Regions from separate parts of the Pseudomonas sp. GP01-A4 genome, predicted to be linked through region 2. Evidence: predicted binding sites of a transcription regulator. Region 2 holds the regulator's gene; each other region holds the start of a gene.
What was found. The regulator sigma-54, encoded in region 2, starts transcription at its own class of promoters, with help from an activator protein. The targets are predictions, from matches to a motif close to ANTGGCATNNANNTTGCTNT.
Positions count from the first base shown of each region.

Region 1: a site for sigma-54 is predicted at 3,868-3,887, ahead of flgB (flagellar basal body rod protein FlgB). Genes of this name have one in related genera too.
Region 3: a site for sigma-54 is predicted at 6,187-6,206, ahead of glnA (glutamate--ammonia ligase). Genes of this name have one in related genera too.

Region 1 covers NZ_JBYSWF010000002.1:214,652-222,510, reverse strand. Annotated here, with positions in the region: gene flgN (flagellar protein FlgN) at 67-534, opposite strand; gene flgM (flagellar biosynthesis anti-sigma factor FlgM) at 583-906, opposite strand; gene flgA (flagellar basal body P-ring formation chaperone FlgA) at 1,049-1,813, opposite strand; gene AC3WKX_RS03000 (chemotaxis protein CheV) at 1,894-2,826, shown strand; gene cheR (protein-glutamate O-methyltransferase CheR) at 2,870-3,697, shown strand; gene flgB (flagellar basal body rod protein FlgB) at 3,931-4,338, shown strand; gene flgC (flagellar basal body rod protein FlgC) at 4,342-4,794, shown strand; gene flgD (flagellar hook assembly protein FlgD) at 4,811-5,539, shown strand; gene flgE (flagellar hook protein FlgE) at 5,571-6,893, shown strand; gene AC3WKX_RS02970 (ribonucleoside-diphosphate reductase subunit alpha) at 7,258-7,859, opposite strand, start outside.
Region 2 covers NZ_JBYSWF010000019.1:21,708-29,566, reverse strand. Annotated here, with positions in the region: gene AC3WKX_RS13595 (KpsF/GutQ family sugar-phosphate isomerase) at 1-681, shown strand, start outside; gene AC3WKX_RS13590 (KdsC family phosphatase) at 682-1,206, shown strand; gene lptC (LPS export ABC transporter periplasmic protein LptC) at 1,215-1,787, shown strand; gene lptA (lipopolysaccharide transport periplasmic protein LptA) at 1,774-2,346, shown strand; gene lptB (LPS export ABC transporter ATP-binding protein) at 2,346-3,071, shown strand; gene AC3WKX_RS13570 (RNA polymerase factor sigma-54) at 3,256-4,749, shown strand; gene hpf (ribosome hibernation-promoting factor, HPF/YfiA family) at 4,825-5,130, shown strand; gene ptsN (PTS IIA-like nitrogen regulatory protein PtsN) at 5,143-5,607, shown strand; gene rapZ (RNase adapter RapZ) at 5,610-6,467, shown strand; gene AC3WKX_RS13550 (HPr family phosphocarrier protein) at 6,484-6,756, shown strand; gene AC3WKX_RS13545 (SLAC1 anion channel family protein) at 6,777-7,778, opposite strand.
Region 3 covers NZ_JBYSWF010000012.1:49,333-57,191, forward strand. Annotated here, with positions in the region: gene AC3WKX_RS10120 (hypothetical protein) at 1-421, shown strand, start outside; gene ntrC (nitrogen regulation protein NR(I)) at 1,046-2,482, opposite strand; gene glnL (nitrogen regulation protein NR(II)) at 2,479-3,564, opposite strand; gene AC3WKX_RS10135 (chorismate mutase) at 3,955-4,491, opposite strand; gene glnA (glutamate--ammonia ligase) at 4,681-6,087, opposite strand; gene thiI (tRNA uracil 4-sulfurtransferase ThiI) at 6,421-7,859, shown strand, end outside.

The DNA.
Region 1 (7,859 bases), on a different contig from region 2:
TACACGCAAGTGATGTCATTTTGCCAGTATGTGGCGCGACTTGGATAGGGCGCGCTCAAACTGGTTTCAGGCTTGGCTGCGGGTGCTTGGCTTGGCCAGGCGTGAGGTGGAGCCTTGAGCGTTGTAGAGAGCCGGAGGCTCGCCGCCGTGGAGGATACGCAACTGATTGGCGGTCGTGGCTTGCTGAAGCTGGATGGCCTGGCCGTTGAGGAGGTTGGTTTCCTGGCACAGGGTCAGCAACTGGTTGAGTTCTTTGCTCTGGGCCAGCAACTGGTCGCCCACCGTGGAGTGGCTGGCGAGTTGTTCCAGGCCCTTGTGGTCGGCCGTGAGGCCCAGGCTGATCAGAATCTGGCTGCGCTTCTTGCCGTGCTGTTCCAGCAGGACGATCAGCGATTGCTTGCGCGCCAGGATTTCTTCCAGCATGCGCATGTCCCGGCCGTACAGGGCCAGTGATTCTTCTCGAAGGAGCTCCAGCAGCTGCTGTGCGGGAGGCAGGTCTTCAATGATCAGTTGTAGCAAGTTTTCGTCGTGCATGGCTGGCCTTGGGGTTTAAGCGTCCAAAAGCCTGGCGCAGGCCTTTGCCTAGCGCTCGGCTTCGAAGTTAAGCAGTTTGCTGGCTACACGGTTGCTGTCGACCTTATAGCTGCCATCGGCAATCGCCTGTTTCAATTCGGCCACACGGGCTTTATTGACAACTGGCTGATCGCTCAGCGAGTCAGTGACCTTCTGCAACTGTTGAGCCTCATTGCTCAGGTGTACCGATTCCCCGCTTTGGCTCGCACCGGCCTGTTCTGTCTTGGCAGGCAGAGGCTGGGACTTGGCTTCAACGCTGTCTTTGGCACCGTTGGTGCGCGAAGAACCGGGCGTTGGCAGGGCGTTATTCAAACGACTGAAATCGATGACCATGTTAAAAAAACCTCTGGGTATTTGGACGCTTGCCATGTTTTCGGCCATACCCGGACAAACTTTAGGCTCGATTGACAATAAACCTATGCGCGATGCCGCTTTGCGCACAGTGTAGGAAAAGCTGGCGTCCGATGCCAGTGATCTATAAAGCCACCTCAACCTGCCCCGGCGCAGTCACCCGGGCCTTGATCACGCGGTTGGAATTCAGGTTCTTGACGCGAATCTGTTCACTCATGCCGCCGTTGGACAGGGCTTCCCCCGGCATTTTTACATTCAGGCCACCGCTGCTGGCGGAAATCACCACCTGGTCACCTTTGCGCACGACTTCGGCCTGCTCGAGATGGACCAGGGTAATCACCTGGTCAGCAACCATTGGTCGGGTAAGTTTCTGCCCGAGTGCCTGGTCAAGGGACGTGAGGTAGCTCTGGGTGATCATGCTGATGTCGCGCTCGCGCATCGCGACGTCATCATAACCAATGATTCCGGTACGTTTCAGCGGGCGCGTCACCACCACCACTTCGCGAAACAGTTTGACTTGGGCGGGCACGAACACCGTCCAGGGCGAGGCGCCTTCGCAGCGCACTTTCACGGTCACGCGCCCGATGGGCTGGGCGGGGCTTTCCAGGGAAGCTGTCAATTCTCTGTCGCACATGGGCATGCGCAGGCGCGGATCCAGCTGGTTGACCTGGATTTCGTAGCGGCCCGGTGTCTGCGTCGTGGCCAGATAATCTTCTACAGTGAACTCAAGAAAGCCTTGAGTGACGCCGATAAGCAGATCAGGCAAGGTGACGTTATCGGCGCGGGCCGGCTGGCCCGTAGCCAAGGCAAGCAACGCCATCGAGACGCAGAGCAATCTGCGGTACTGTGGGGATCGGAGGCGTCGGGAAACTGTCGTTTTGATGTCCATGGCCAATAAAAAAGCAAAGCTCGTGCCGTTTAGTGTTGGGTACGCGTCGTACCCCTAAGTTTTAGCGTAGGAGTCTGGGCATGGCCGGTGTAATGGATTCAGTGAACCAGCGCACACAGCTGGTGGGGCAGAATCGCCTGGAGTTGCTGTTGTTCCGTCTGGACGGCAAGCAGCTGTACGGGATTAATGTCTTCAAGGTTCGCGAAGTGTTGCAGTGTCCCAAGCTGACAATAATGCCCAAGTCCAGCCCGGTGGTTTGCGGTGTGGCCAACATTCGTGGCGCGACCATCCCGATTCTTGACCTGGCAATGGCCACCGGTTCGGCGGGATTGCAGGACCGCGAGAGCCCGTTCGTGATCATTACCGAGTACAACACCAAGACCCAGGGTTTCCTGGTGCGCTCGGTGGAGCGCATCGTCAACATGAACTGGGAAGAGATCCATCCGCCGCCCAAGGGCACCGGTCGCGATCACTACCTCACGGCGGTGACGCGGGTCGACAACCAGTTGGTGGAAATCATCGACGTGGAGAAAATCCTCGCCGAAGTGGCCCCGACCTCCGAGGCGATATCGGTGGGTGTGGTAGACGCCGAAACCGCGCACAAGGCGATCTCACTGCGGGTGCTGACGGTGGACGATTCTTCGGTTGCGCGCAAGCAGGTGTCCCGTTGCCTGCAGACCGTTGGGGTCGAAGTGGTCGCGCTCAATGACGGTCGCCAGGCCCTGGATTACCTGCGCAAGCTGGTGGATGAGGGCAAGAAGCCGGAAGAAGAATTCCTGATGATGATCTCCGACATCGAGATGCCGGAAATGGACGGCTACACCCTCACGGCCGAGATACGCAACGACCCACGCATGCAAAAACTACATATCATCCTGCATACTTCGTTGTCGGGTGTATTCAATCAGGCGATGGTCAAGAAGGTCGGTGCCGATGACTTCCTGGCCAAATTCCGCCCTGATGACCTGGCATCCCGGGTAGTCGACCGGATCAAGGCAGCAGATCACGGCTAGGGGCCTTTTCCCTGGCGGTCACACGATTTAAGAGGCGGTATCATTGTCTACGGGTAATTTGGATTTCGAACAGTTCCGGGTCTTCCTGGAAAAGGCCTGTGGCATATTGCTCGGTGAAAACAAGCAGTACCTGGTATCCAGCCGTCTCAACAAACTGATGGAGCAGCAAGGCATCAAGTCCCTCGGGGAGTTGGTGCAACGGATCCAGGGCCAGCCACGCAGCGGGCTCAAGGAGATGGTGGTCGACGCCATGACCACCAACGAAACCTTGTGGTTTCGCGATACCTATCCGTTTGAAGTGCTCAAGAACAAGGTGCTGCCCGAGGCGATCAAGGCCGCTCCCGGCCAGCGCCTGCGCATCTGGTCGGCGGCCTGTTCGTCGGGACAGGAACCGTATTCGATTTCGATGGCCATCGATGAGTTCGAGCGGACCAACATGGGCCAGTTGAAGGCCGGGGCGCAAATCGTGGCCACGGATTTGTCCGGCACCATGCTCACCAACTGCAAGACCGGCGAGTACGACAGCCTGGCGCTGGGGCGCGGGTTGTCCCAGGAGCGCTTGCAGCGTTTCTTCGATCCCAAGGGAGCAGGGCGTTGGGCGGTCAAGGCGCCGATCAAGAGCCGGGTGGAGTTTCGTTCGTTCAACCTGCTGGACAGTTATGCCAGCCTGGGCAAGTTCGACATGGTGTTTTGCCGCAACGTGCTGATCTACTTCTCGGCCGAGGTGAAGAAAGACATTCTGTTGCGCATCCACGGCACCCTCAAGCGTGGCGGTTATCTGTTCCTGGGGGCTTCCGAGGCGCTGAACGGTTTGCCGGATCATTACCAGATGGTGCAGTGCAGTCCTGGAATCATTTACCAGGCCAAGTGATGAGTGCTTGGACAAAAAGGGAGGCCTGCACAGGCCTCCCTTTTTTATGGCCGCAAAGCGGCAAGCCCTCATTGCCGCTTTACTGGCGTTTCGCGGAAACCCTTTGCCGCTTTTCTGGCATTGCCGCCGGCAATTCCCTCTCAAACCCTTGATTTACGGGGCTCAAGCAACTTGGCATGGCCCTTGCTAAATCCTTGTTACGAAAAGCAGGTCAGCCCCTAAAGGTTTCCGCCATGAGCATCAGCTTCGATAAAGCGCTCGGTATCCACGAACAAGCACTGGGCTTTCGCGCCCAGCGTGCCGAAGTCCTGGCCAACAACATCGCCAACGCCGACACCCCGAACTACAAGGCTCGGGACCTGGACTTCTCTGCCGTGCTCGCCGCCCAGCAAGACAAGACCAAGAACGGCACCTTCGCCCTGAACATGACCAACAGCCGTCATATCGAGGCGCAAGGCCTGGGCAATGGTGACGAGTCGCTGCTGTATCGCACGCCGATGCAACCGTCGATCGACCAGAACACCGTGGACGCCCAGTTGGAGCAATCGGCCTACGCCGAGAACTCAGTGAACTTCCAGGCCAGCTTCACCCTGCTCAACAGCAAATTCAAAGGGCTGATGTCAGCCCTGCGTGGAGAATAAGCCATGTCCCTCGCCAGTGTTTTCAATATTGCCGGTAGTGGCATGAGTGCGCAGACCACGCGCCTCAACACCGTCGCCAGTAACATCGCCAACGCCGAGACCGTGTCTTCGAGCATTGACCAGACCTACCGCGCCCGGCACCCGGTGTTCGCCACCATGTTCCAGGGCGGCCAGGGCGGCCAGAGTGGCAGCGGCGATTCGCTGTTCCAGAACCAGGATGCCGCAGGCCAGGGCGTGCAGGTGCTCGGTGTGGTCGAAGACCAGAGCAACCTCGAAGCCCGCTACGAGCCGAACCACCCTGCCGCGAACGAAAAAGGGTACGTGTACTACCCCAACGTCAACGTGGTCGAGGAAATGGCCGACATGATTTCCGCCAGCCGCTCGTTCCAGACCAACGCGGAAATGATGAACACCGCCAAAACCATGATGCAGAAGGTCCTGACCCTGGGTCAGTGATAAGGGGCGCCAAATAATGGCCATTGTTGATAACAGTTCGACGAACACGGCAGTCCAGGACCTTTTTAACTCCAAGGTCAAGACGGCGACAGATAACACCAGCGTCGGTGACGCCGCCAAGTCGGCGACGGGCAACCAGGCGATGGGAAAGGACGCGTTCCTGCAATTGCTGGTGACCCAGCTGAAAAACCAGGACCCGCTGTCGCCCCAGGACAATGGCGCGTTCGTCGCACAGTTGGCGCAGTTCAGCAGTCTGGAAGGCATCAACAACCTGAATGACTCGGTGAATGCGATTTCCAGCAACTTCAGCTCCTCCCAGGCGCTGCAGGCTTCGTCGCTGGTGGGGCGTTCGGTCATCACCCAGACCGACAAGGCGATGGTGGATACCAGCAAGAGCATGACCGGTTCCGTGGCGGTGACGGCGGCGACGGGCAACGTCTCCGTCAAGATCACCGACAAGGATGGCAACGTCGTTCGCACCATCGACATGGGCGCCCAGAGCGCCGGCAACTCCAGCTTCGTCTGGGACGGCAAGACCGATGCGGGTGAGACGGCGCCACCCGGCACCTACACCTTCAATGCCACCACCAAGAATGACAAGGGTGACTCGGTGGCCCTCGCCACCTCGCTGCCGGCAACGGTGACCAGCGTAACCCTGGGCACGAACGGCGCTGAAATGGTGCTGAACCTGGCGGGCGGCCTGGGCAGTATCAAGCTGTCGCAAATTCAGACTATCGGTACATAGAGCCGGCTAAATACGGCAAAAGGAGAGAACAATGTCTTTTAACATCGGCCTTAGCGGCCTCTATGCGGCCAACAAACAACTGGACGTGACGGGCAACAACATCGCCAACGTCGCGACCACCGGCTTCAAGTCGTCCCGTGCGGAATTCGCGGATATCTACGCGGCTTCCAAGCTGGGTACCGGCCAGAACAGCATCGGCAATGGCGTGAACCTGGCGGCCGTGTCCCAGCAGTTCACCCAGGGTGACGTCAACAACAGCGGCGGCACGCTCGACATGGCGATCCAGGGCGGCGGCTTCTTCGTGCAGAAGGGCAGCGACGGTTCGCTGGAATACACCCGCAACGGTGCGTTCCGGGCCGACAAGGACGGCTACATCACCAACAACACCGGCACCTCGCGCCTGCAAGGCTACGCAGCGGATGCCGATGGCAACATCCAGAAGGGCGGCTTGACCGACCTGCAGCTCAACCTGTCGTACCTGCCACCGAAGGCTTCGAGCAAGGTGGACTCCACCAGTAACCTGAACTCCTCCGAGACGGCGATCGACCAGACGGCGCACCCGTTTGATCCGACCAAATCGGACAGCTTCACCACTCAATATTCCACCACGCTGTACGATACGCAGGGCAACGCGCATCCGATGGTGCAGTACCTGGTGAAGACCGACTCCAACACCTGGAAGTCCTACACCCTGATCGATGGGCGCAACCCTGACGGCTCGCCGATCAGCGGCACCGGTACTGACGTGAAAGCGCCAGTCGCCTCGACGCTGTCGTTTGACACCTCCGGCAAGCTGACCGGGATCGTTACCCCGCCAGCCACCGCTTCCAATACCACCCTGACCATTTCCGACTGGAAGCCGGGCGGCCTGGTCAATGGTGTCTGGACGCCTAACGGTGCGGCCGCCAACGCAGACGGCGTGGCCGTCAACATGGGGAACATCACCCAGTACAACTCCGCCACCTACCGCAACCCGCCGACCACCGATGGCTACGCCACCGGGCAAATCACCGGGCTGAAAATCGACGGCAGCGGCGTACTGTTCGCCACGTTCAGCAACCAGCAGAGCAAGGCCATCGGCCAGATCTCCCTGGCCAGCTTCAACAACGAGCAGGGCCTGCAGCCAGCCGGCGGCACCACCTGGAAAGAAACCTTCGCGTCGGGCCAGCCGGGTTTTGATACCCCGCAAGTCGGCACCCTGGGTTCGATCGTGGCCAACTCCCTGGAGAACTCCAACGTCAACCTGACCAACGAGCTGGTGGACCTGATCAAGGCCCAGAGCAACTATCAGGCGAACGCCAAGACCATCTCCACCCAAAGCACCATCATGCAGACCATCATTCAGATGACCTGATGTTGTCGCTTTAACTCGCTTTACCGAAAAGCCCCTCGCGTGAGGGGCTTTTTTTTGGACGTTCAGATAACGCCTATAGGCGGGGGCGTCACAGGCGGATACACGGCTGTCGGAACGGTACAAGGCCAACCGGGCGATATCTGGAGCGGATTCAGTCAGGGCCCTGGCGGCAACTGCATCACTGTTTCAGCGATAAAGGTCGCCATGATGCACGTCGGTCAGAAGCCCACCGATGTTTTCAAGGAGGTGAAATACCTGCGCGAATCGCGACGGTGTTGTTCCAGGCAAAAGAAAACCCCCGATACGCCGTAGGCCTATCGGGGGTTTTTCAACCTTGGGTGGTTAGACCCAGGGTGTGCTCAGCTTATTGGCAAGCTTCGCAATCCGGCTCGTCGATCGCGCAGGCTTTAGGCACTGGCGCCGGGCCGGCAGGTGCGGCGAGAACCGAATCATCACCGTGGTTGCCGCCGCTGGAAACAGCGTTCAGCTTGCCGGTGTTGATGGTCGACTTCTCGGTGCTGGTGGCAGCCAGGGCACGGAGGTAGTAAGTGGTTTTCAGGCCACGGTACCAGGCCATGCGGTAGGTCACGTCGAGCTTCTTGCCCGATGCGCCGGCGATGTACAGGTTCAGCGACTGAGCCTGGTCGATCCACTTCTGACGACGGCTGGCGGCGTCGACGATCCACTTCGTGTCCACTTCGAAGGCAGTCGCGTAGAGCTCTTTGAGTTCTTGCGGGATGCGCTCGATCTGCTGCACCGAACCGTCGTAGTACTTCAGGTCGTTGATCATGACCGAGTCCCACAGGCCGCGGGCTTTCAGGTCGCGAACCAGGTACGGGTTGATCACGGTGAATTCGCCCGACAGGTTCGATTTCACATACAGGTTCTGGTAGGTCGGTTCGATCGACTGCGACACGCCAGTGATGTTGGCGATGGTGGCGGTCGGTGCGATGGCCATGATGTTGG
Region 2 (7,859 bases):
TCCAACTCCGGCACCACCAACGAAATCGTGACCCTGCTGCCGCTGATCAAGCGCCTGGGTATCCAGCTGATCAGCGTGACCGGCAACCCGGACTCGACGCTGGCAAAAGCCGCCGAAGTGAATTTGAACGTGCACGTTGCCCACGAGGCCTGCCCGCTGAACCTGGCACCGACCTCCTCCACCACCGCCGCCCTGGTCATGGGCGATGCGCTGGCCGTGGCATTGCTGGAAGCCCGCGGGTTTACCGCCGAAGACTTCGCGTTTTCCCACCCGGGCGGCGCCCTTGGCCGTCGCCTGCTGCTGAAAGTGGAAAACGTCATGCACGCCGGCGACGAGCTGCCACAAGTGCCACGCGGCACCTTGCTGAAAGATGCCTTGATGGAAATGACCCTCAAGCGCCTGGGCATGACCGTAATCCTGGAGTCCGACGGGCGGCTGGCCGGGGTCTTCACCGACGGCGACCTGCGCCGCACCCTGGACCGCAACCTCGACATCCAGACCGCCACCATCGACGAAGTCATGACGCCTCACGGCAAGACCGCACGCCCTGACATGCTCGCGGCCGAAGCACTGAAGATCATGGAAGACCACAAGATCCTGGCGCTGGTGGTGGTCGACAGCGACGACCGTCCGGTTGGCGCCCTGAACATGCACGACTTGCTGCGTGCGGGAGTGATGTAGATGACCACCGACCTGATGCAACGGGGCAAGCACATCAAGCTGGCGATTTTCGACGTCGACGGCGTGCTGACGGATGGCCGCCTGTACTTTCTGGAAGACGGCAGCGAATTCAAGACGTTCAACACCCTCGACGGCCAGGGCATCAAGATGCTGATGGCGGCGGGCGTGCAAACCGGCATCATCAGCGGTCGCAAGACCCCGGTTGTGGAACGCCGCGCACAAAACCTGGGTATTCCTCACCTGTATCAGGGCCGCGAGGATAAACTGGTGGTTCTGGACGAGCTTCTTGGCCAACTCAACCTAAGCTATGAGCAGGTTGCGTACCTGGGTGACGATTTACCCGACCTGCCGGTGATTCGCCGGGTCGGCCTGGGCATGGCCGTGGCCAATGCGGCGGCGTTCGTTCGCGAACACGCCCATGGTGTAACCACCGCCCGCGGCGGCGAAGGCGCCGCCCGCGAGTTCTGCGAGTTGATTCTGCGCGCCCAAGGCAGCCTTGAAGCGGCCCACGCCGCCTACCTATAGAGCGTTTTATGCTGAGTAAAAAGATTCGCAATTTCCTGATACTTGCAGTCATCGCCGCGGTTTTCCTCGCGGTCGGCTACTGGAATATCAGCCCGGAGCGCTTCCTCGACAAGCCGGTTGCACAGGTTGACGAGAGTGCTATCGACTATTACGCCATCAACGCCCACAGCATCCAGTACCTGCCCGATGGCAAGGTCCAGTATGAAATGACCTCCGACAAGGTCGAACACTTGAAGGCATCCGAGGTCACTTTGCTGACCAAGCCGGACATGAACCTGTACCGCGGCGCCGAATTTCCATGGCACGTCACCAGCGAGCGTGGCGAGGTCAACCCGGACGGCACCCAAGTGGAACTGATTGACTCGGTGCGGGTAGCCCGCACTGACGCCAAGAACCGCGACACCATTATTACCAGCAGTCGCATGACCGTATTCCCACAGAAGCAATATGCGCAGACCGAGCAAGACGTTAGAATTGACGGCGCTGGCGGTGTATCGACTGGCAAGGGAATGAAAGCGTATTTGAAAGAAAGCAGGATACACCTGCTATCGAACGTAAGAGGACAGTATGAGGCTCGTTAAAACCCTCCCTATTTTGCTCGGCCTGGGCGCAGCACTGGGAAGCGTGAGCGCCTGGGCTCTGCCGAACGATAGCCAGCAACCGATCCACATTCAGGCTGACGATGCGCAGCTGGATGACAAGCAAGGTATCGCGACCTACACGGGCAGCGTGATCATCACCCAGGGCTCGATGAAAGTGACGGGTAACACCGTGACACTGACTCGTACCCCGGCGGGCGATATCGACGTGGTCACTTCGGTGGGCAACCTGGCGTATTTCGAACAACTGCAGAAAGTGGGCGACCCTACGCCGGTCAAAGGCTATGGCAAGACGATCCAGTACCACGCCCAGCAAAACCGCATCGTGCTGATCGACCAGGCCCGGGTCATCAATGACGGCAACACCACCGACGGCGAAAAAATCGTCTACGACACGGTGAAGCAGATCGCCCAGGCCGGCCGTGCTACCGGCTCGAAAATCAGCACGCCGAAGCCGCGTATCGACATGGTTATCCAGCCGAAGCAGAAACCGGGCGCAGCCCAGCCGGCGCCGAAACCCGACGCGAAGAAGGCGAATTAATGGCAACCCTGAAAGCCCAGCATCTGGCCAAGGCTTATAAAAGCCGTCAGGTCGTGCGTGACGTCAGCCTGTCGATCGACAGCGGCCAGATCGTCGGTTTGCTCGGCCCCAACGGTGCCGGCAAGACCACCTGCTTCTACATGATCGTCGGCCTGGTGCAGGCCGATCAAGGCCGCGTCCTGATCGACGACCTGGACGTGAGCCACCAGCCTATGCACGGCCGTGCGCAAGCGGGTATCGGCTATCTTCCCCAGGAAGCATCGATCTTCCGCAAACTGTCGGTTTCCGACAACATCATGGCCATCCTCGAGACCCGCAAGGAACTCGACCGCGCCGGGCGCAAGAAAGAGCTGGAAAGCCTGCTGCAGGAATTCCACATCAACCACATTCGCGACAACCTCGGCATGAGCCTTTCCGGCGGCGAGCGTCGTCGTGTGGAAATCGCCCGCGCGCTGGCCACGGCGCCCAAGTTCATCCTGCTGGACGAACCTTTCGCCGGTGTCGACCCGATCTCGGTCGGCGACATCAAGCAGATCATCCATCATCTCAAGGCCAAGGGCATCGGTGTTTTGATCACCGACCACAACGTCCGTGAGACGCTCGATATCTGCGAAACCGCCTACATCGTCAACGATGGACAGCTGATTGCCGAAGGTGACTCTGCCACTATCCTGGCCAACGAACTGGTCAAGGAAGTGTATCTGGGTCACGAGTTCCGCCTGTAAACACGGTGGTATCAGGCCATTCGCCATGGAGCGCGGTAGTCAATAAAAACCTCAGTATTTTTATTGTTACCGCGCTCTAGGCAAAGCCCCCGATATCAGGCATATAATTTGCTTATGTTTGGCGCTCACGCGCCCTGTCGTGGATGGCGCATTGCGCCGGCGAATAAGGTGTTAAGCCCCTGCCATGAAACCATCGCTAGTCCTGAGAATGGGCCAGCAGCTGACGATGACACCGCAGCTGCAACAGGCCATCCGCCTGCTCCAATTGTCGACCCTGGACCTGCAACAGGAAATCCAGGAGGCCCTGGAGTCCAATCCGATGCTCGAACGCCAGGAAGAAGGCGACGACTTCGATAATGCAGACCCGCTGGCCGACAACATCGAGCAAAAGCCCAACCCCGACGTACAGGAACCCTCCTACCAGGAAACCGCCCCTACGGTGGATAACCTTGAGGAAGGCGAATGGAACGAACGCATTCCCAACGAACTTCCCGTGGATACCGCCTGGGAAGACGTCTACCAGACCAGCGCCAGCAGCCTGCCCAGCAACGATGACGACGAGTGGGACTTCACCACCCGCACATCAGCCGGCGAGAGCCTGCAAAGCCATTTGCTCTGGCAGCTGAACCTGGCACCGATGTCCGATACCGATCGCCTGATCGCCGTGACCCTGATCGATTGCATCAACAACCAGGGCTACCTGGACGAGACCCTTGAGGAGATCCTCGAGGCGTTCGACCCGGAACTGGACATCGAACTGGACGAAATCGAAGCCGTCCTGCACCGCATCCAGCAATTCGAGCCGGCCGGCATCGGCGCCCGCAACCTCAGCGAGTGCCTGCTGCTGCAACTGCGCCAATTGCCGGCCAAGACGCCTTGGCTGAGCGAAGCGCAGCGCCTGGTCACCGACTATATCGACCTGCTGGGCAGCCGCGACTACAGCCAGTTGATGCGCCGCATGAAGCTCAAGGAAGATGACCTGCGCCAGATCATCGAGCTGGTGCAGAGCCTCAACCCACGCCCGGGCTCGCAGATCGAGTCCAGCGAAGCCGAATATGTCGTGCCCGACGTGATTGTGCGCAAGGACAACGAACGCTGGCTGGTGGAGCTGAACCAGGAATCGGTGCCGCGCCTGCGGGTCAATCCGCAATACGCAGGTTTTGTGCGCCGCGCCGACACCAGCGCCGATAACACCTTCATGCGTAACCAACTGCAGGAAGCCCGCTGGTTCATCAAGAGCCTGCAAAGCCGCAACGAAACCCTGATGAAAGTCGCCACCCAGATCGTCGAGCACCAGCGCGGCTTCCTGGAATACGGCGATGAAGCAATGAAGCCGCTGGTACTGCACGACATCGCCGAGGCGGTGGGCATGCACGAATCAACTATTTCCCGGGTGACCACGCAAAAATTCATGCATACCCCACGGGGTATATATGAGCTGAAATACTTTTTCTCCAGCCACGTCAGCACCTCCGAAGGCGGCGAATGCTCGTCCACGGCGATCCGCGCGATCATCAAAAAACTGGTTGCCGCGGAAAATCAGAAAAAGCCGTTGAGTGACAGCAAGATCGCTGGTTTACTGGAGGCACAAGGCATTCAGGTCGCCCGTCGAACCGTCGCCAAGTACCGCGAGTCCCTAGGGATCGCGCCTTCCAGCGAGCGTAAGCGTTTGATGTGACGGGCGGGCCATAGCGTTCCAGTGGCGGGTATTCCTACCCGCCGCTTTATGCACTGGCAACGAAGGAGAAGCTGTATGCAAGTCAACATCAGTGGACACCATGTAGAAGTCACCCCTCCATTGCGCGAATACGTCGAGCTGAAGCTGAAGAAGCTTGAGGGCCATTTCGACAAGATCACCAACGTTCAGGTCATCATGAAGGTCGACAAGCTTCAGCAGAAAATCGAAGCGACACTTCAGATACCCGGTGGCGAAGTGGTCGCCAATGCCGAACATGAAGACATGTATGCATCAATCGACTTGCTCACAGACAAGCTTGACCGCCAACTTAAAAAGCATAAGGAAAAGCAGCAGAGCCTTCTTCAAGGCACTGGCCGCTAACACTCCCCACCCATGATCCGACTTGAAACCATCCTGACCCCCGGCCGTTCCCTCGTGAACGTGCCGGGCGGCAGTAAAAAGCGCGCCCTCGAACAAATTGCCAACCTGATCGGCCGCGAAGTGCCCGAACTGGATACGCAAGCTGTGTACGAGGCCCTGATCGCCCGTGAAAAGCTCGGCTCCACCGGCTTTGGCAACGGCATCGCCATTCCTCACTGCCGCCTGCAAGGCTGTGAGTCTCCAGTCAGCGCCCTGCTGCACCTGGACGCCCCTATCGATTTCGACGCCATCGACGGCGCGCCGGTCGACCTGCTGTTCGTGCTGCTGGTCCCGCAAGCTGCCACCGATGCGCACCTGGAACTGCTTCGGCAGATCGCCAGCATGCTCGACCGCAAGGACGTACGCGACAAACTGCGTAGTGCCTCAAGCAATGAGGCGCTCTACCAGGTTGTCCTGGATGAACAAAACGGGCATTAATCATGCGTTTGATCATCGTCAGCGGCCGTTCCGGCTCAGGTAAAAGCACGGCCCTCAATGTTCTTGAGGACAACGGCTTCTATTGCATCGACAACCTGCCCGCCGGCCTGCTACCGGAACTGGCGGAACGCGCGCTGATTCATACCGAGTTGGCGCAACCGCTGGTCGCCGTGTCGATCGACGCCCGCAACCTGCCCAGCCACCTCACACGCTTTCCTGAACTGCTCGAAGAAGTGCGGGCCAAGCATATCCATTGCGATGTGCTGTACCTGGACGCCGACGAAGAGACCCTGCTCAAGCGCTTCTCTGAAACCCGTCGCCGCCACCCGTTGAGCAGCCCTCATCGTTCCCTGGCCGAAGCCATCGAGGACGAGACCAAACTGCTGGGGCCGATCATTGACCTGGCCGACCTCAAGATCAACACCACCAGCCTGAACCTGTATCAACTGCGGGATGCGATCAAGCTGCGTCTGCTGAACCAGCCGGAGCCGGGCACGGCGTTCCTTGTCGAGTCGTTCGGTTTCAAGCGCGGCATGCCGGTGGATGCCGACCTGGTGTTCGATGTGCGCTGCCTGCCCAACCCGTACTGGAAGCCGGAACTGCGCGATCAGTCGGGGCTGGACCAACCTGTGGCCGAGTACCTGGCGGCGCAACCGGATGTCGAGGAAATGTACCAGGACATCTCCAGCTACCTGCTCAAGTGGCTGCCGCGTTTTGCGGCCAGCAATCGGGCTTATGTCACCATCGCCATTGGCTGCACCGGCGGCCACCACCGATCCGTCTACCTGACCGAACGCCTGGGCAAGGTGCTGCAACAAACCCTCAAGAACGTCCAGGTTCGCCACCGCGACCTCAGCTGAAAGGAACACCCCCGCGATGCCCGCTCTGGAAATTGAAATCATCAACAAGCTGGGCCTGCACGCCCGGGCCTCGGCCAAGTTCGTCGGCGTCGCCGGGCAGTTCCCTTGCCAGATCCGCGCCGGGCGTACCCCGGAATCCATGGTCGACGGCAAAAGCATCATGGCCATGATGATGCTGGCTGCGGGCAAGGGCACGAAGATTCATTTGAAGACCGAAGGCGAGCAAGAGCAGGAAGCGATGGATGCCCTGGTAGCGTTGATCAATAATTTCTTTGATGAGGGCGAGTAGGTAATCGCCCCTCCCCTGCGTCAGTTGGACAGCAGTTTGCCGTTGAACAGAATCTTCAACGTCTTGACCGTCAGTACGGCCAGGGCGATCGTCAGGAAAGCCAGGATCAGATAGGCAATCGCTTCCAGGATCACGCCTCCTTTGGCATCGGCATATTTCAACGCAGCGTTGCTCAATGCCGCAATCGGAAAGCTGATTGCCCACCAGGCAGGAGAAAAAGGCGCGGCCTGACGGAATACTTTGAATGCCAGCACCCCAAACAGGAACAGGCCAAAGTAGAAGAGCACGCTGGCAAAGTAGTCGACGCTGCCAAAGAAGTTGGTGTAAGCCAGAAAGCCGACTTCAAAGGGGGCGATAAGTATCATCAGCGAAGGTGTCATACCTTTGGCCATCACCGGCTCGTGAACCAGACGTGAAAAAATTCGCGTGAAGAACACCAGCGCAATCACACTCCCTACCGCCATCGCGAACAGATTGAACTCGTATGCCCACGCCATGGGCATGTGGGCACCTGTCACCGCGATGTCGAGCGCCGCCACCCCCGGGATCAGCCAGGCAGGCACCGCATATTGCGACTCCTGATTACCGGACAACAGTCGCGAGAGCACAATTGCCGCCAGGATCATGGTCAGCAGGCTACCCAACATCCAAAGCCCCTGGCTGATCAGGGTGCTAGCTGAGCCTACGACTGCCGACAGCAGCAGCAACGCGATCGTCACCGTGCCAAAGAAATTTCCTGATATCGGGTGATTGAACTCGGCTTTGACCGCCGCAGGGTATTTAACCCATTTGGTGAGATACCCCGCCACCAGTGCGATAAACACCAGAATGGCAAACCCACCAATGACCGCTCCGATCATTTGCGCGTAAGCCACATATTCACTGGCGGACTGCCAGGCCAGGCTCAAGCCGGCCAACCCCATCACGGCGCCAAACAAATTGATGGGAAGATTCTTGATGGACCCCGACCGCTCGCTCGATTCGACAGCGAAGGGGGGAAGTGGCGCGTTACAGATGCTCATGCGGGTCTCCGGTTGACGATAAAGCACGTGACGGACAGTGTCGCCTACCTCCCCTCTGTCCTATAGTGTCGCTTAACGACG
Region 3 (7,859 bases), on a different contig from region 2:
AGATGCGCTGCATTCTACCCCTGAAGAAGACCCCAGGCCGAAGCTATTGCCACGGGTTTTAGGCTCGTTGGCGATTGTCGGCTTGATGGTAGGCCTGATGATCGGCCGGCTGACCACGCCAGACCCGGTTGAGCTGCAGCAGGTAGAGCCCGCCGCCGATGGCCTGGTGGTGTGGTTCAACAGCGAACCCAAGCTGCACGGCGAGCATATCGACGGCACCGTGGCGCTGCTGTTCGATGCGCTTGGCAAGGCCCAGGGCGGCCAATTGAAGGTCAATGACAAGGATGTGAACTGGCGCGTACGCAAGACCGATGGCGGCTTGCTGCTGAACCTGGTGGCGGCTCGGCCGTTGCGCGGGGAGTGGTCGGGAGAGAAGGCCGATGGACGCTGGCGGGTGGAGATCCATCTCCAGGAGCAATAAAAGAGGGAATCCCCGGCCTGCCTGTACCAAGGTTCCCAAAACGGGCTGGGGCTATGGGCGCGTTGCCTCATAAGCCCCGGGTGTAAAGAAGGGAGTTCCCGGCCTGCCTGTACCAGGGCTCCCAAAACGGGGTGAAGCCAAAGGCTTCGGTGTTAAAGAGGGAATCCCCGGCCTGCCTGTACCGAGGTTCCCGAAACGGGTGTGGGGCGCGACGCGATCCGCATCAAGCACCCCGGGTGTTAAAGAGGGGATTCTCGGCCTGCCTGTACCAAGGTCCCCGAAACTGGGTAGTAACAGGGTTATTGCAGGGCGCGTGCCAGAATTGCGAAGTGGCGCCAAAAAATTTCTTCAGAAAGCGCAAAGCCCCGGAATACGGGGCTTTGGCTTTTTTGGGTTTTAATATTTTCTTAACAAGGCATGGGTTTCAGGCGTTGGATAAGTGCGCGATGCCGGTTCGTGGTGCATTGAAGCGGTGCACGGTCGTTAGTCTGGTACAAAACAAATGTGGGAGCTGGCTTGCCTGCGATGGCGCTGTGTCAGTCGATAAATCCAGTGACTGACACAGCGCCATCGCGGGCAAGCCCGGCTCCCACATTAGATCTTCAGTGGATCAGGGATTAGTGATCAGGCCTCATCACCTTCATCATCATCCCCACCGTCGACCTTCATCCCCAGCTCCTTGATCTTGCGTGTCAGCGTATTGCGGCCCCAGCCCAGCAGCACGGCGGCGTCGCGACGACGTCCAGCGGTATGCTTGAGGGCGGTTTCGATCATGATCCGCTCGAAAGCCGGCACGGCGCTGTCCAGCAGGTTCGACTGGCCACGTGCCAGGGCCTGGTCGGCCCATTGGCGCAGTGCCTGCTCCCAGTTGGTCACCGGTGCCGAATCCTGCGGCAGGCTCAGCAGCTCAGGCGGCAGGTCGCTGATATGCACTTCGCGCCCCGAAGCCATCACCGTGATCCAGCGGCAGGTGTTCTCCAGCTGACGCACGTTGCCCGGCCATGGCAGGTTCTTCAGGTATTCCTCGGTCTCGCTTTTCAGCAGCTTCGGCTCGACGGCCAGCTCCTGGGCGGCGCGGCTGAGGAAGTGACGGGCCAGGGTCGGGATGTCCTCGCGACGGTCCGACATTCGTGGGATGTGGATGCGGATCACGTTCAGGCGGTGGAACAAGTCTTCACGGAATTTCCCGGCGTGCACCAGGGTTTCCAGGTTCTGGTGCGTCGCCGCGATGATACGTACGTCGACCTTGACCGGCGTGTGCCCGCCTACCCGATAAAACTCGCCGTCGGCCAGGACCCGCAGCAAGCGCGTCTGGGTGTCGGCCGGCATGTCGCCGATTTCATCGAGGAACAGCGTGCCGCCGTCGGCCTGTTCAAAACGGCCACGGCGCAGGTTGGCTGCGCCGGTGAACGCGCCTTTTTCATGGCCGAACAGTTCCGATTCCATCAAGTCTTTCGGGATCGCCGCCATGTTCAGCGCAATGAACGGCGACGCCGCCCGTGGGCTGTGACGGTGCAGGGCGTGAGCCACCAGCTCTTTACCGGTACCCGACTCGCCGTTGATCAGCACGGTGATGTTGGAGTGGCTCAAACGCCCGATGGCGCGAAACACTTCCTGCATCGCCGGCGCTTCGCCGATGATTTCCGGGGTACGGGTCAGGGCCGGCGGGGCTTCCTGGTTCTGCTGTTCCTGGGCGTGCTGGTTGGCGCGTTTTACCAGCGCCACCGCTTCGTCCACGTCGAACGGTTTTGGCAGGTATTCAAAGGCGCCGCCCTGATAGGACGCGACAGCGCTGTCCAGGTCCGAGTGCGCGGTCATGATGATCACCGGCAGGCGCGGGTGCTGCTCGCGAATCCGCGCCAGCAAGTCCAGGCCACTGGCGCCGGGCATGCGGATGTCGGAGATGATCACATCGGGCTGCTGGCGAGCCAGGCGGCTCATCACCCCGTCGGCGCTGTCGAAGCTCTGGGTGGTCATGCCTTCCTGTTGCAAGGCTTTCTCCAGGACCCAGCGGATAGAACGGTCGTCATCGACGATCCAGACAGTTTCACTACGGCTCATGTCGATGGGGCTCCTTGTTCCAGTGGCAGAAAGATCGAGAAGGTGGTGTGACCGGGATGGCTCTCACATTCGATCAAACCCTGGTGCTGGCTGATGATGTTCTGGGTAATGGCCAGGCCGAGCCCGGTACCGTCCGGGCGGCCGCTGACCATTGGGAAAAAGATGGTTTCCTGCAGTTCTGCAGGGATGCCGGGGCCGTTGTCGATGATCTCGACCTTGGTTACCAGGCGATGGCGCACGTGGCCAATGGTGAACTGGCGCAGGGCACGGGTGCGCAGGCTGATGCGCCCCAGGCGCAGCTCGTTCTGGCTGCTGATGGCCTGCATGGCGTTACGCACGATATTGAGCACCGCCTGGATCATCTGCTCGCGGTCGATCAATACGTCGGGAATGCTCGGGTCGTAGTCGCGCACCAAGGTGATGCAGCCCTGGCTTTCGGCCTCCACCAACTGGCAAACCCGCTCCAGCACTTCGTGCACGTTGGTCATTGCCAGCGACGGCAGCTTGTTGGAGCCGAGCATGCGGTCTACCAGGTTACGCAGGCGGTCGGCTTCCTCGATGATGACGTTGGTGTAATCCTTGAGGTTCTCGTCCGGCAGCTCGCGGGCCAGCAGCTGTGCGGCACCGCGAATCCCGCCCAGGGGGTTCTTGATCTCATGGGCCAGGCCGCGCACCAGCATCTTGCTGGTTTCCTGCTTGGACAGCTGCGCCTCTTCCTTGGTGATGCGCAGCAGGCGATCGCGGGGATGCACCTCCAGCAGCAGCAAGGTGGCGCCGTGGCTGAGGATCGGTGTAACCGCGTAGTCGACGGTGAGGGTCTGGCCGGTGAGGGCGGTGAGCATCGCTTCGCGCTTGGTGAACGGGTGCGCCTGCTCCACGGCCTGGCGCAACGAGCTCAAGGCCTCGGCCGACTCAGTGAACAGCTCACTGATGAATTGCCCATGGCTGCGCTGCCCGCTGATGGCCAGCAGCATCTCCGCCGCCGGGTTCATGTACTCAAGGCGCAGTTCGTCATTGAGCAGAATGGTCGCGGTGGTCAGGTTGTCGAGTAACAGGCGGTGCAGTGCGTCGCTGATGGTCATTAGGACCTCTTTTGGAGCAAGGCGCGGGCTTGAGGCACACGCTGATACAAGGAAAATGCAAAAACCAAACCAAAGCTCCGAAAAGAAGCGTTAAAGCCCTGAAATGGGGGCTTAAGGCGCGAAACTGTGGCGTTCTGCCAGCTTGGACGGGAAGTTTCGAACCAAAATGGGTTGCGTAAGTGGGAAGGGTGCAGCGTATCGCACCAATATAGTGCGGTTTTGAAAAGTCTGTTCAGGAAGCTGGTGGCAGCGACTGATTGGCTGAATGGGTCGGATCTAAATTGTGGGAGCGGGCTTGCTCGCGAAGGCGGCGTGTCAGTCATGCATATATCAACTGACACACCGCCATGCGAGCAAGCCCGCTCCCACATTTTGATGGCGTTCGCAATTTTAGATTTTATAGAGGCACAGCTCGGCGGTGGCGCGGATCATTGCCAGTTGGTGCAGCGCGTCTTTGGCAGGTGCGTGATTGGCCTGGGCCAGCCATTGCGGGCATTGCGGGTTGGTGCGCTCCGGGGTGAAGTCCGCCAGCTGTTGCAGCAGGCGTTTTTGCAGCAGGTCCAGTTTAGGGCGGATCTGGCCGACCAGATCCGGGCGTGGGTCATTCGGCGCCTTGCCTTGCAGCTGCCAGTCGGAAAGGTGGGCGTACTGCACCAGTTTGTTCGCCTCGATCTGGGCCGAGAAAAACTGCTCGGCCTGTGCCGGTGCCAGTTTGTAGCTCGGCGCCTGGGCGACGACGCTGGCGATCACGTCCTGCTCCCGTGGGCGGTCTTCGACGGGCTTGTGGCTGTCCCATTTGCTCAGGGCCACCTGGTCGGCAATCGCCAGGCGTTCGGCAATGCTGTCGAGCAGCGGGGCGAGGGTGGGTGGTGCTGCGAATACATTGGCGCTGATGGCCAGCAAGATGAACCCAATTTTGAGTTTCAAGGCAGATCCCTCTTCTGTAGGGGCGAGCTTGCTCGCGAAGGTCGTTAACGATAACGCGTAAGTATTGAAGAAATGCGGTGCCTTTGAATTTTTCGCGGGCAAGCCGGCTCCCACAGGGTTTTGCGGGCAAAAAAAAGACCTCCCAAAGGAGGCCTTTTTCATCACGCCGCGTTACGCAGCGCTACCGGATCAGCAGCTGTAGTACAGCTCGTATTCCAGTGGGTGTACGAAGGTGCGGACCTTGATTTCTTCTTCGCTTTTCAGGGCGATGTAGGCATCGATAAAGTCGTCGCTGAACACGCCGCCTTTGGTCAGGAACGCACGGCCCTTGTCCAGCTCTTCCAGGGCTTCTTTCAGGCTGCCGCATACTTGTGGGATCTCTTTGGCCTCTTCAGGCGGCAGGTCGTACAAGTTTTTGTCGGCGGCGTCGCCAGGGTGGATCTTGTTCTGGATACCGTCCAGGCCGGCCATGACCAGGGCAGCGAAGGCCAGGTACGGGTTGGCTGCCGGATCCGGGAAACGGGCTTCGATACGGCGAGCGCGAGGGCTGGACACGTAAGGAATACGGATCGAAGCGGAACGGTTGCGAGCCGAGTAGGCCAGCATTACCGGAGCTTCGAAACCTGGGACCAGACGCTTGTAGGAGTTGGTCGATGGGTTGGTGAAGCCGTTCAGGGCCTTACCGTGCTTGATGATACCGCCGATGAAGTACAGGGCAGTGTCGGACAGGCCGGCATAACCTTCGCCAGCGAAGGTGTTCTTGCCTTCTTTGGCGATGGACAGGTGAACGTGCATACCCGAACCGTTATCGCCGTACAGAGGCTTAGGCATGAAGGTAGCGGTACGGCCGTAGGCATCAGCCACGTTGTGTACGCAGTACTTCAGGGTCTGAACTTCGTCAGCCTTGGCAACCAGGGTGTTGAACTTCACGCCGATTTCGTTCTGGCCGGCAGTCGCCACTTCGTGGTGGTGAACTTCGATGACCAGGCCCATCTCTTCCATGGCGTTGCACATGGAGGTACGGATTTCGTGGTCGTGGTCGAACGGAGGAACCGGGAAGTAGCCGCCTTTGATACCTGGACGGTGGCCTTTGTTGCCGCCTTCCACGTCCTGGTCGGACATCCACGAACCTTGTTCGGAGAAGATCTTGAACATGGAGCCAGAGATGTCGGACTTGAACTTGACCGAATCAAAGATGAAGAATTCTGGTTCCGGGCCTACGAATACGGTGTCGCCGATACCGGTCGACTTCAGGTATTCCTCGGCACGCTTGGCGATCGCACGTGGGTCACGGTCGTAGCCCTGCATGGTCGAAGGCTCGATCACGTCGCAGACGATGATCAAGGTTGGGTCTTCGGTGAACGGGTCGAGTACGGCAGTGCTGTCGTCCGGCATCAGGATCATGTCGGAAGCTTCGATGCCTTTCCAGCCGGCAATGGAGGAACCGTCGAACATTTTGCCTTCTTCGAAGAAGGCGTCATCCAGCGCGTCGCGAGCCGGCATGGTCACGTGGTGCTGAGTGCCTTTTGTGTCCGTGAAGCGCAGATCAATCCATTTGACGTCATGATCTTTGATGAGTTGAACCGACTTCGACATAGTGTCCTCCGGGTGGCTTCGGGCTGGGGTAGTGGAGTAGCCCTTAGAATGTGGGTGATGGCGGCGCGAATACTCGACCAAGGCAACCTGCCTCACAAGAGAGCAAATTGCATGCCAGTGCCCCGACATGGGTTTTTTGCCACAAAAACGCCCCTATAAAGGTGCAATCCGCTGAAACGGAAGAAATTGCGCACCGCAATGTAGCGCTTATTTTGGTTTATGACCCGTTTTGGTGCGCGAAAGGTCAGTTGCATATTAACTGGTTAAACCTTGAGCGATTTCCGCTATAATCCGCGCCCCCCTTTTTCGGCTGGGCCTGCGCGCGCTGTTTTCATGAAATTAATCGTTAAAGTCTTCCCCGAGATCACCATCAAGAGCCGACCGGTACGGATGCGTTTCATCCGTCAATTGGCCAAGAACATCCGTGCCGTGCTCCGCGATCTGGACCCGGCTGTGGTGGTGAATGGTGTGTGGGACAATCTCGAGCTGGAAACCCGCCTCACAGACCCCAAGGCCCTGAAGGACATGACCGAGCGCCTGAGCTGCGTGCCGGGCATCGCGCATTTCCTGCAGGTCGACGAGTACCCGCTGGGCGACTTCGACGACATCACCGAAAAGTGCAAGCAGCACTACGGCGATGTGCTGGCAGGCAAGGTGTTTTCAGTGCGTTGCAAACGCGCCGGCAAGCACCCGTTCAGCTCCATGGATGTCGAGAAATATGTGGGCAGCAAGCTGCGTCGCGAGTGCGGCGCTGCCGGAATTTCCCTGAAAGAGCCGCAAATTGAAGTGCGGATGGAAATTCGCGACCAACGGTTGTTTGTGATCCACAGCCAGCACGACAGCATCGGCGGCTACCCGCTGGGTGCCCTGGAACAGACCCTGGTATTGATGTCCGGCGGTTTCGATTCCACTGTCGCGGCCTACCAGATCATGCGCCGCGGGCTGATGAGCCACTTCTGCTTCTTCAACCTGGGCGGGCGTGCACACGAATTGGGCGTGATGGAAGTCGCGCATTACATCTGGAAGAAGTACGGCAGCTCGCAACGGGTGCTGTTTGTCAGCGTACCGTTCGAGGAAGTCCTGGGAGAAATTCTCGGGAAAGTCGATAACAGTCATATGGGCGTAGTATTGAAGCGTATGATGTTACGCGCTGCGTCCCGAATCGCGGATCGGCTGGAAATCGACGCACTGGTCACCGGTGAAGCGATTTCCCAGGTGTCCAGCCAGACCCTGCCGAACCTGTCGTTGATCGACTCTGTGACCGAGAAGCTGGTACTGCGCCCGCTGATCGCCAGTCACAAGCAAGACATCATCGACCTGGCGACCCAGATCGGCACGGCGGATTTCGCCAAGCACATGCCGGAATATTGCGGGGTCATCTCGGTGAACCCCAAGACCCACGCCAAGCGCAACCGCGTGGAGTACGAAGAACAACAGTTCGATATGGCGGTGCTCGAGCGTGCGCTTGAGAACGCCAAGCTGGTGCCGATCGATCGGGTTATCGACGAATTGGGCCAGGATTTGCAGATCGAAGAAGTCAGCGAGGCTCTGGCCGGTCAGATCATCATCGACATCCGTCACCCGGATGCCGCTGAAGACGAGCCGCTGGAAATTGCTGGCATCGACGTACAAACGCTGCCGTTCTATGCATTGAATGCGCGTTTCAAGGAACTGGATGACAGCCGTCAGTACCTGTTGTATTGCGACAAAGGCGTGATGAGTCGCCTGCATGCCCACCATTTGCTCAGTGAGGGGCATGCCAATGTGCGCGT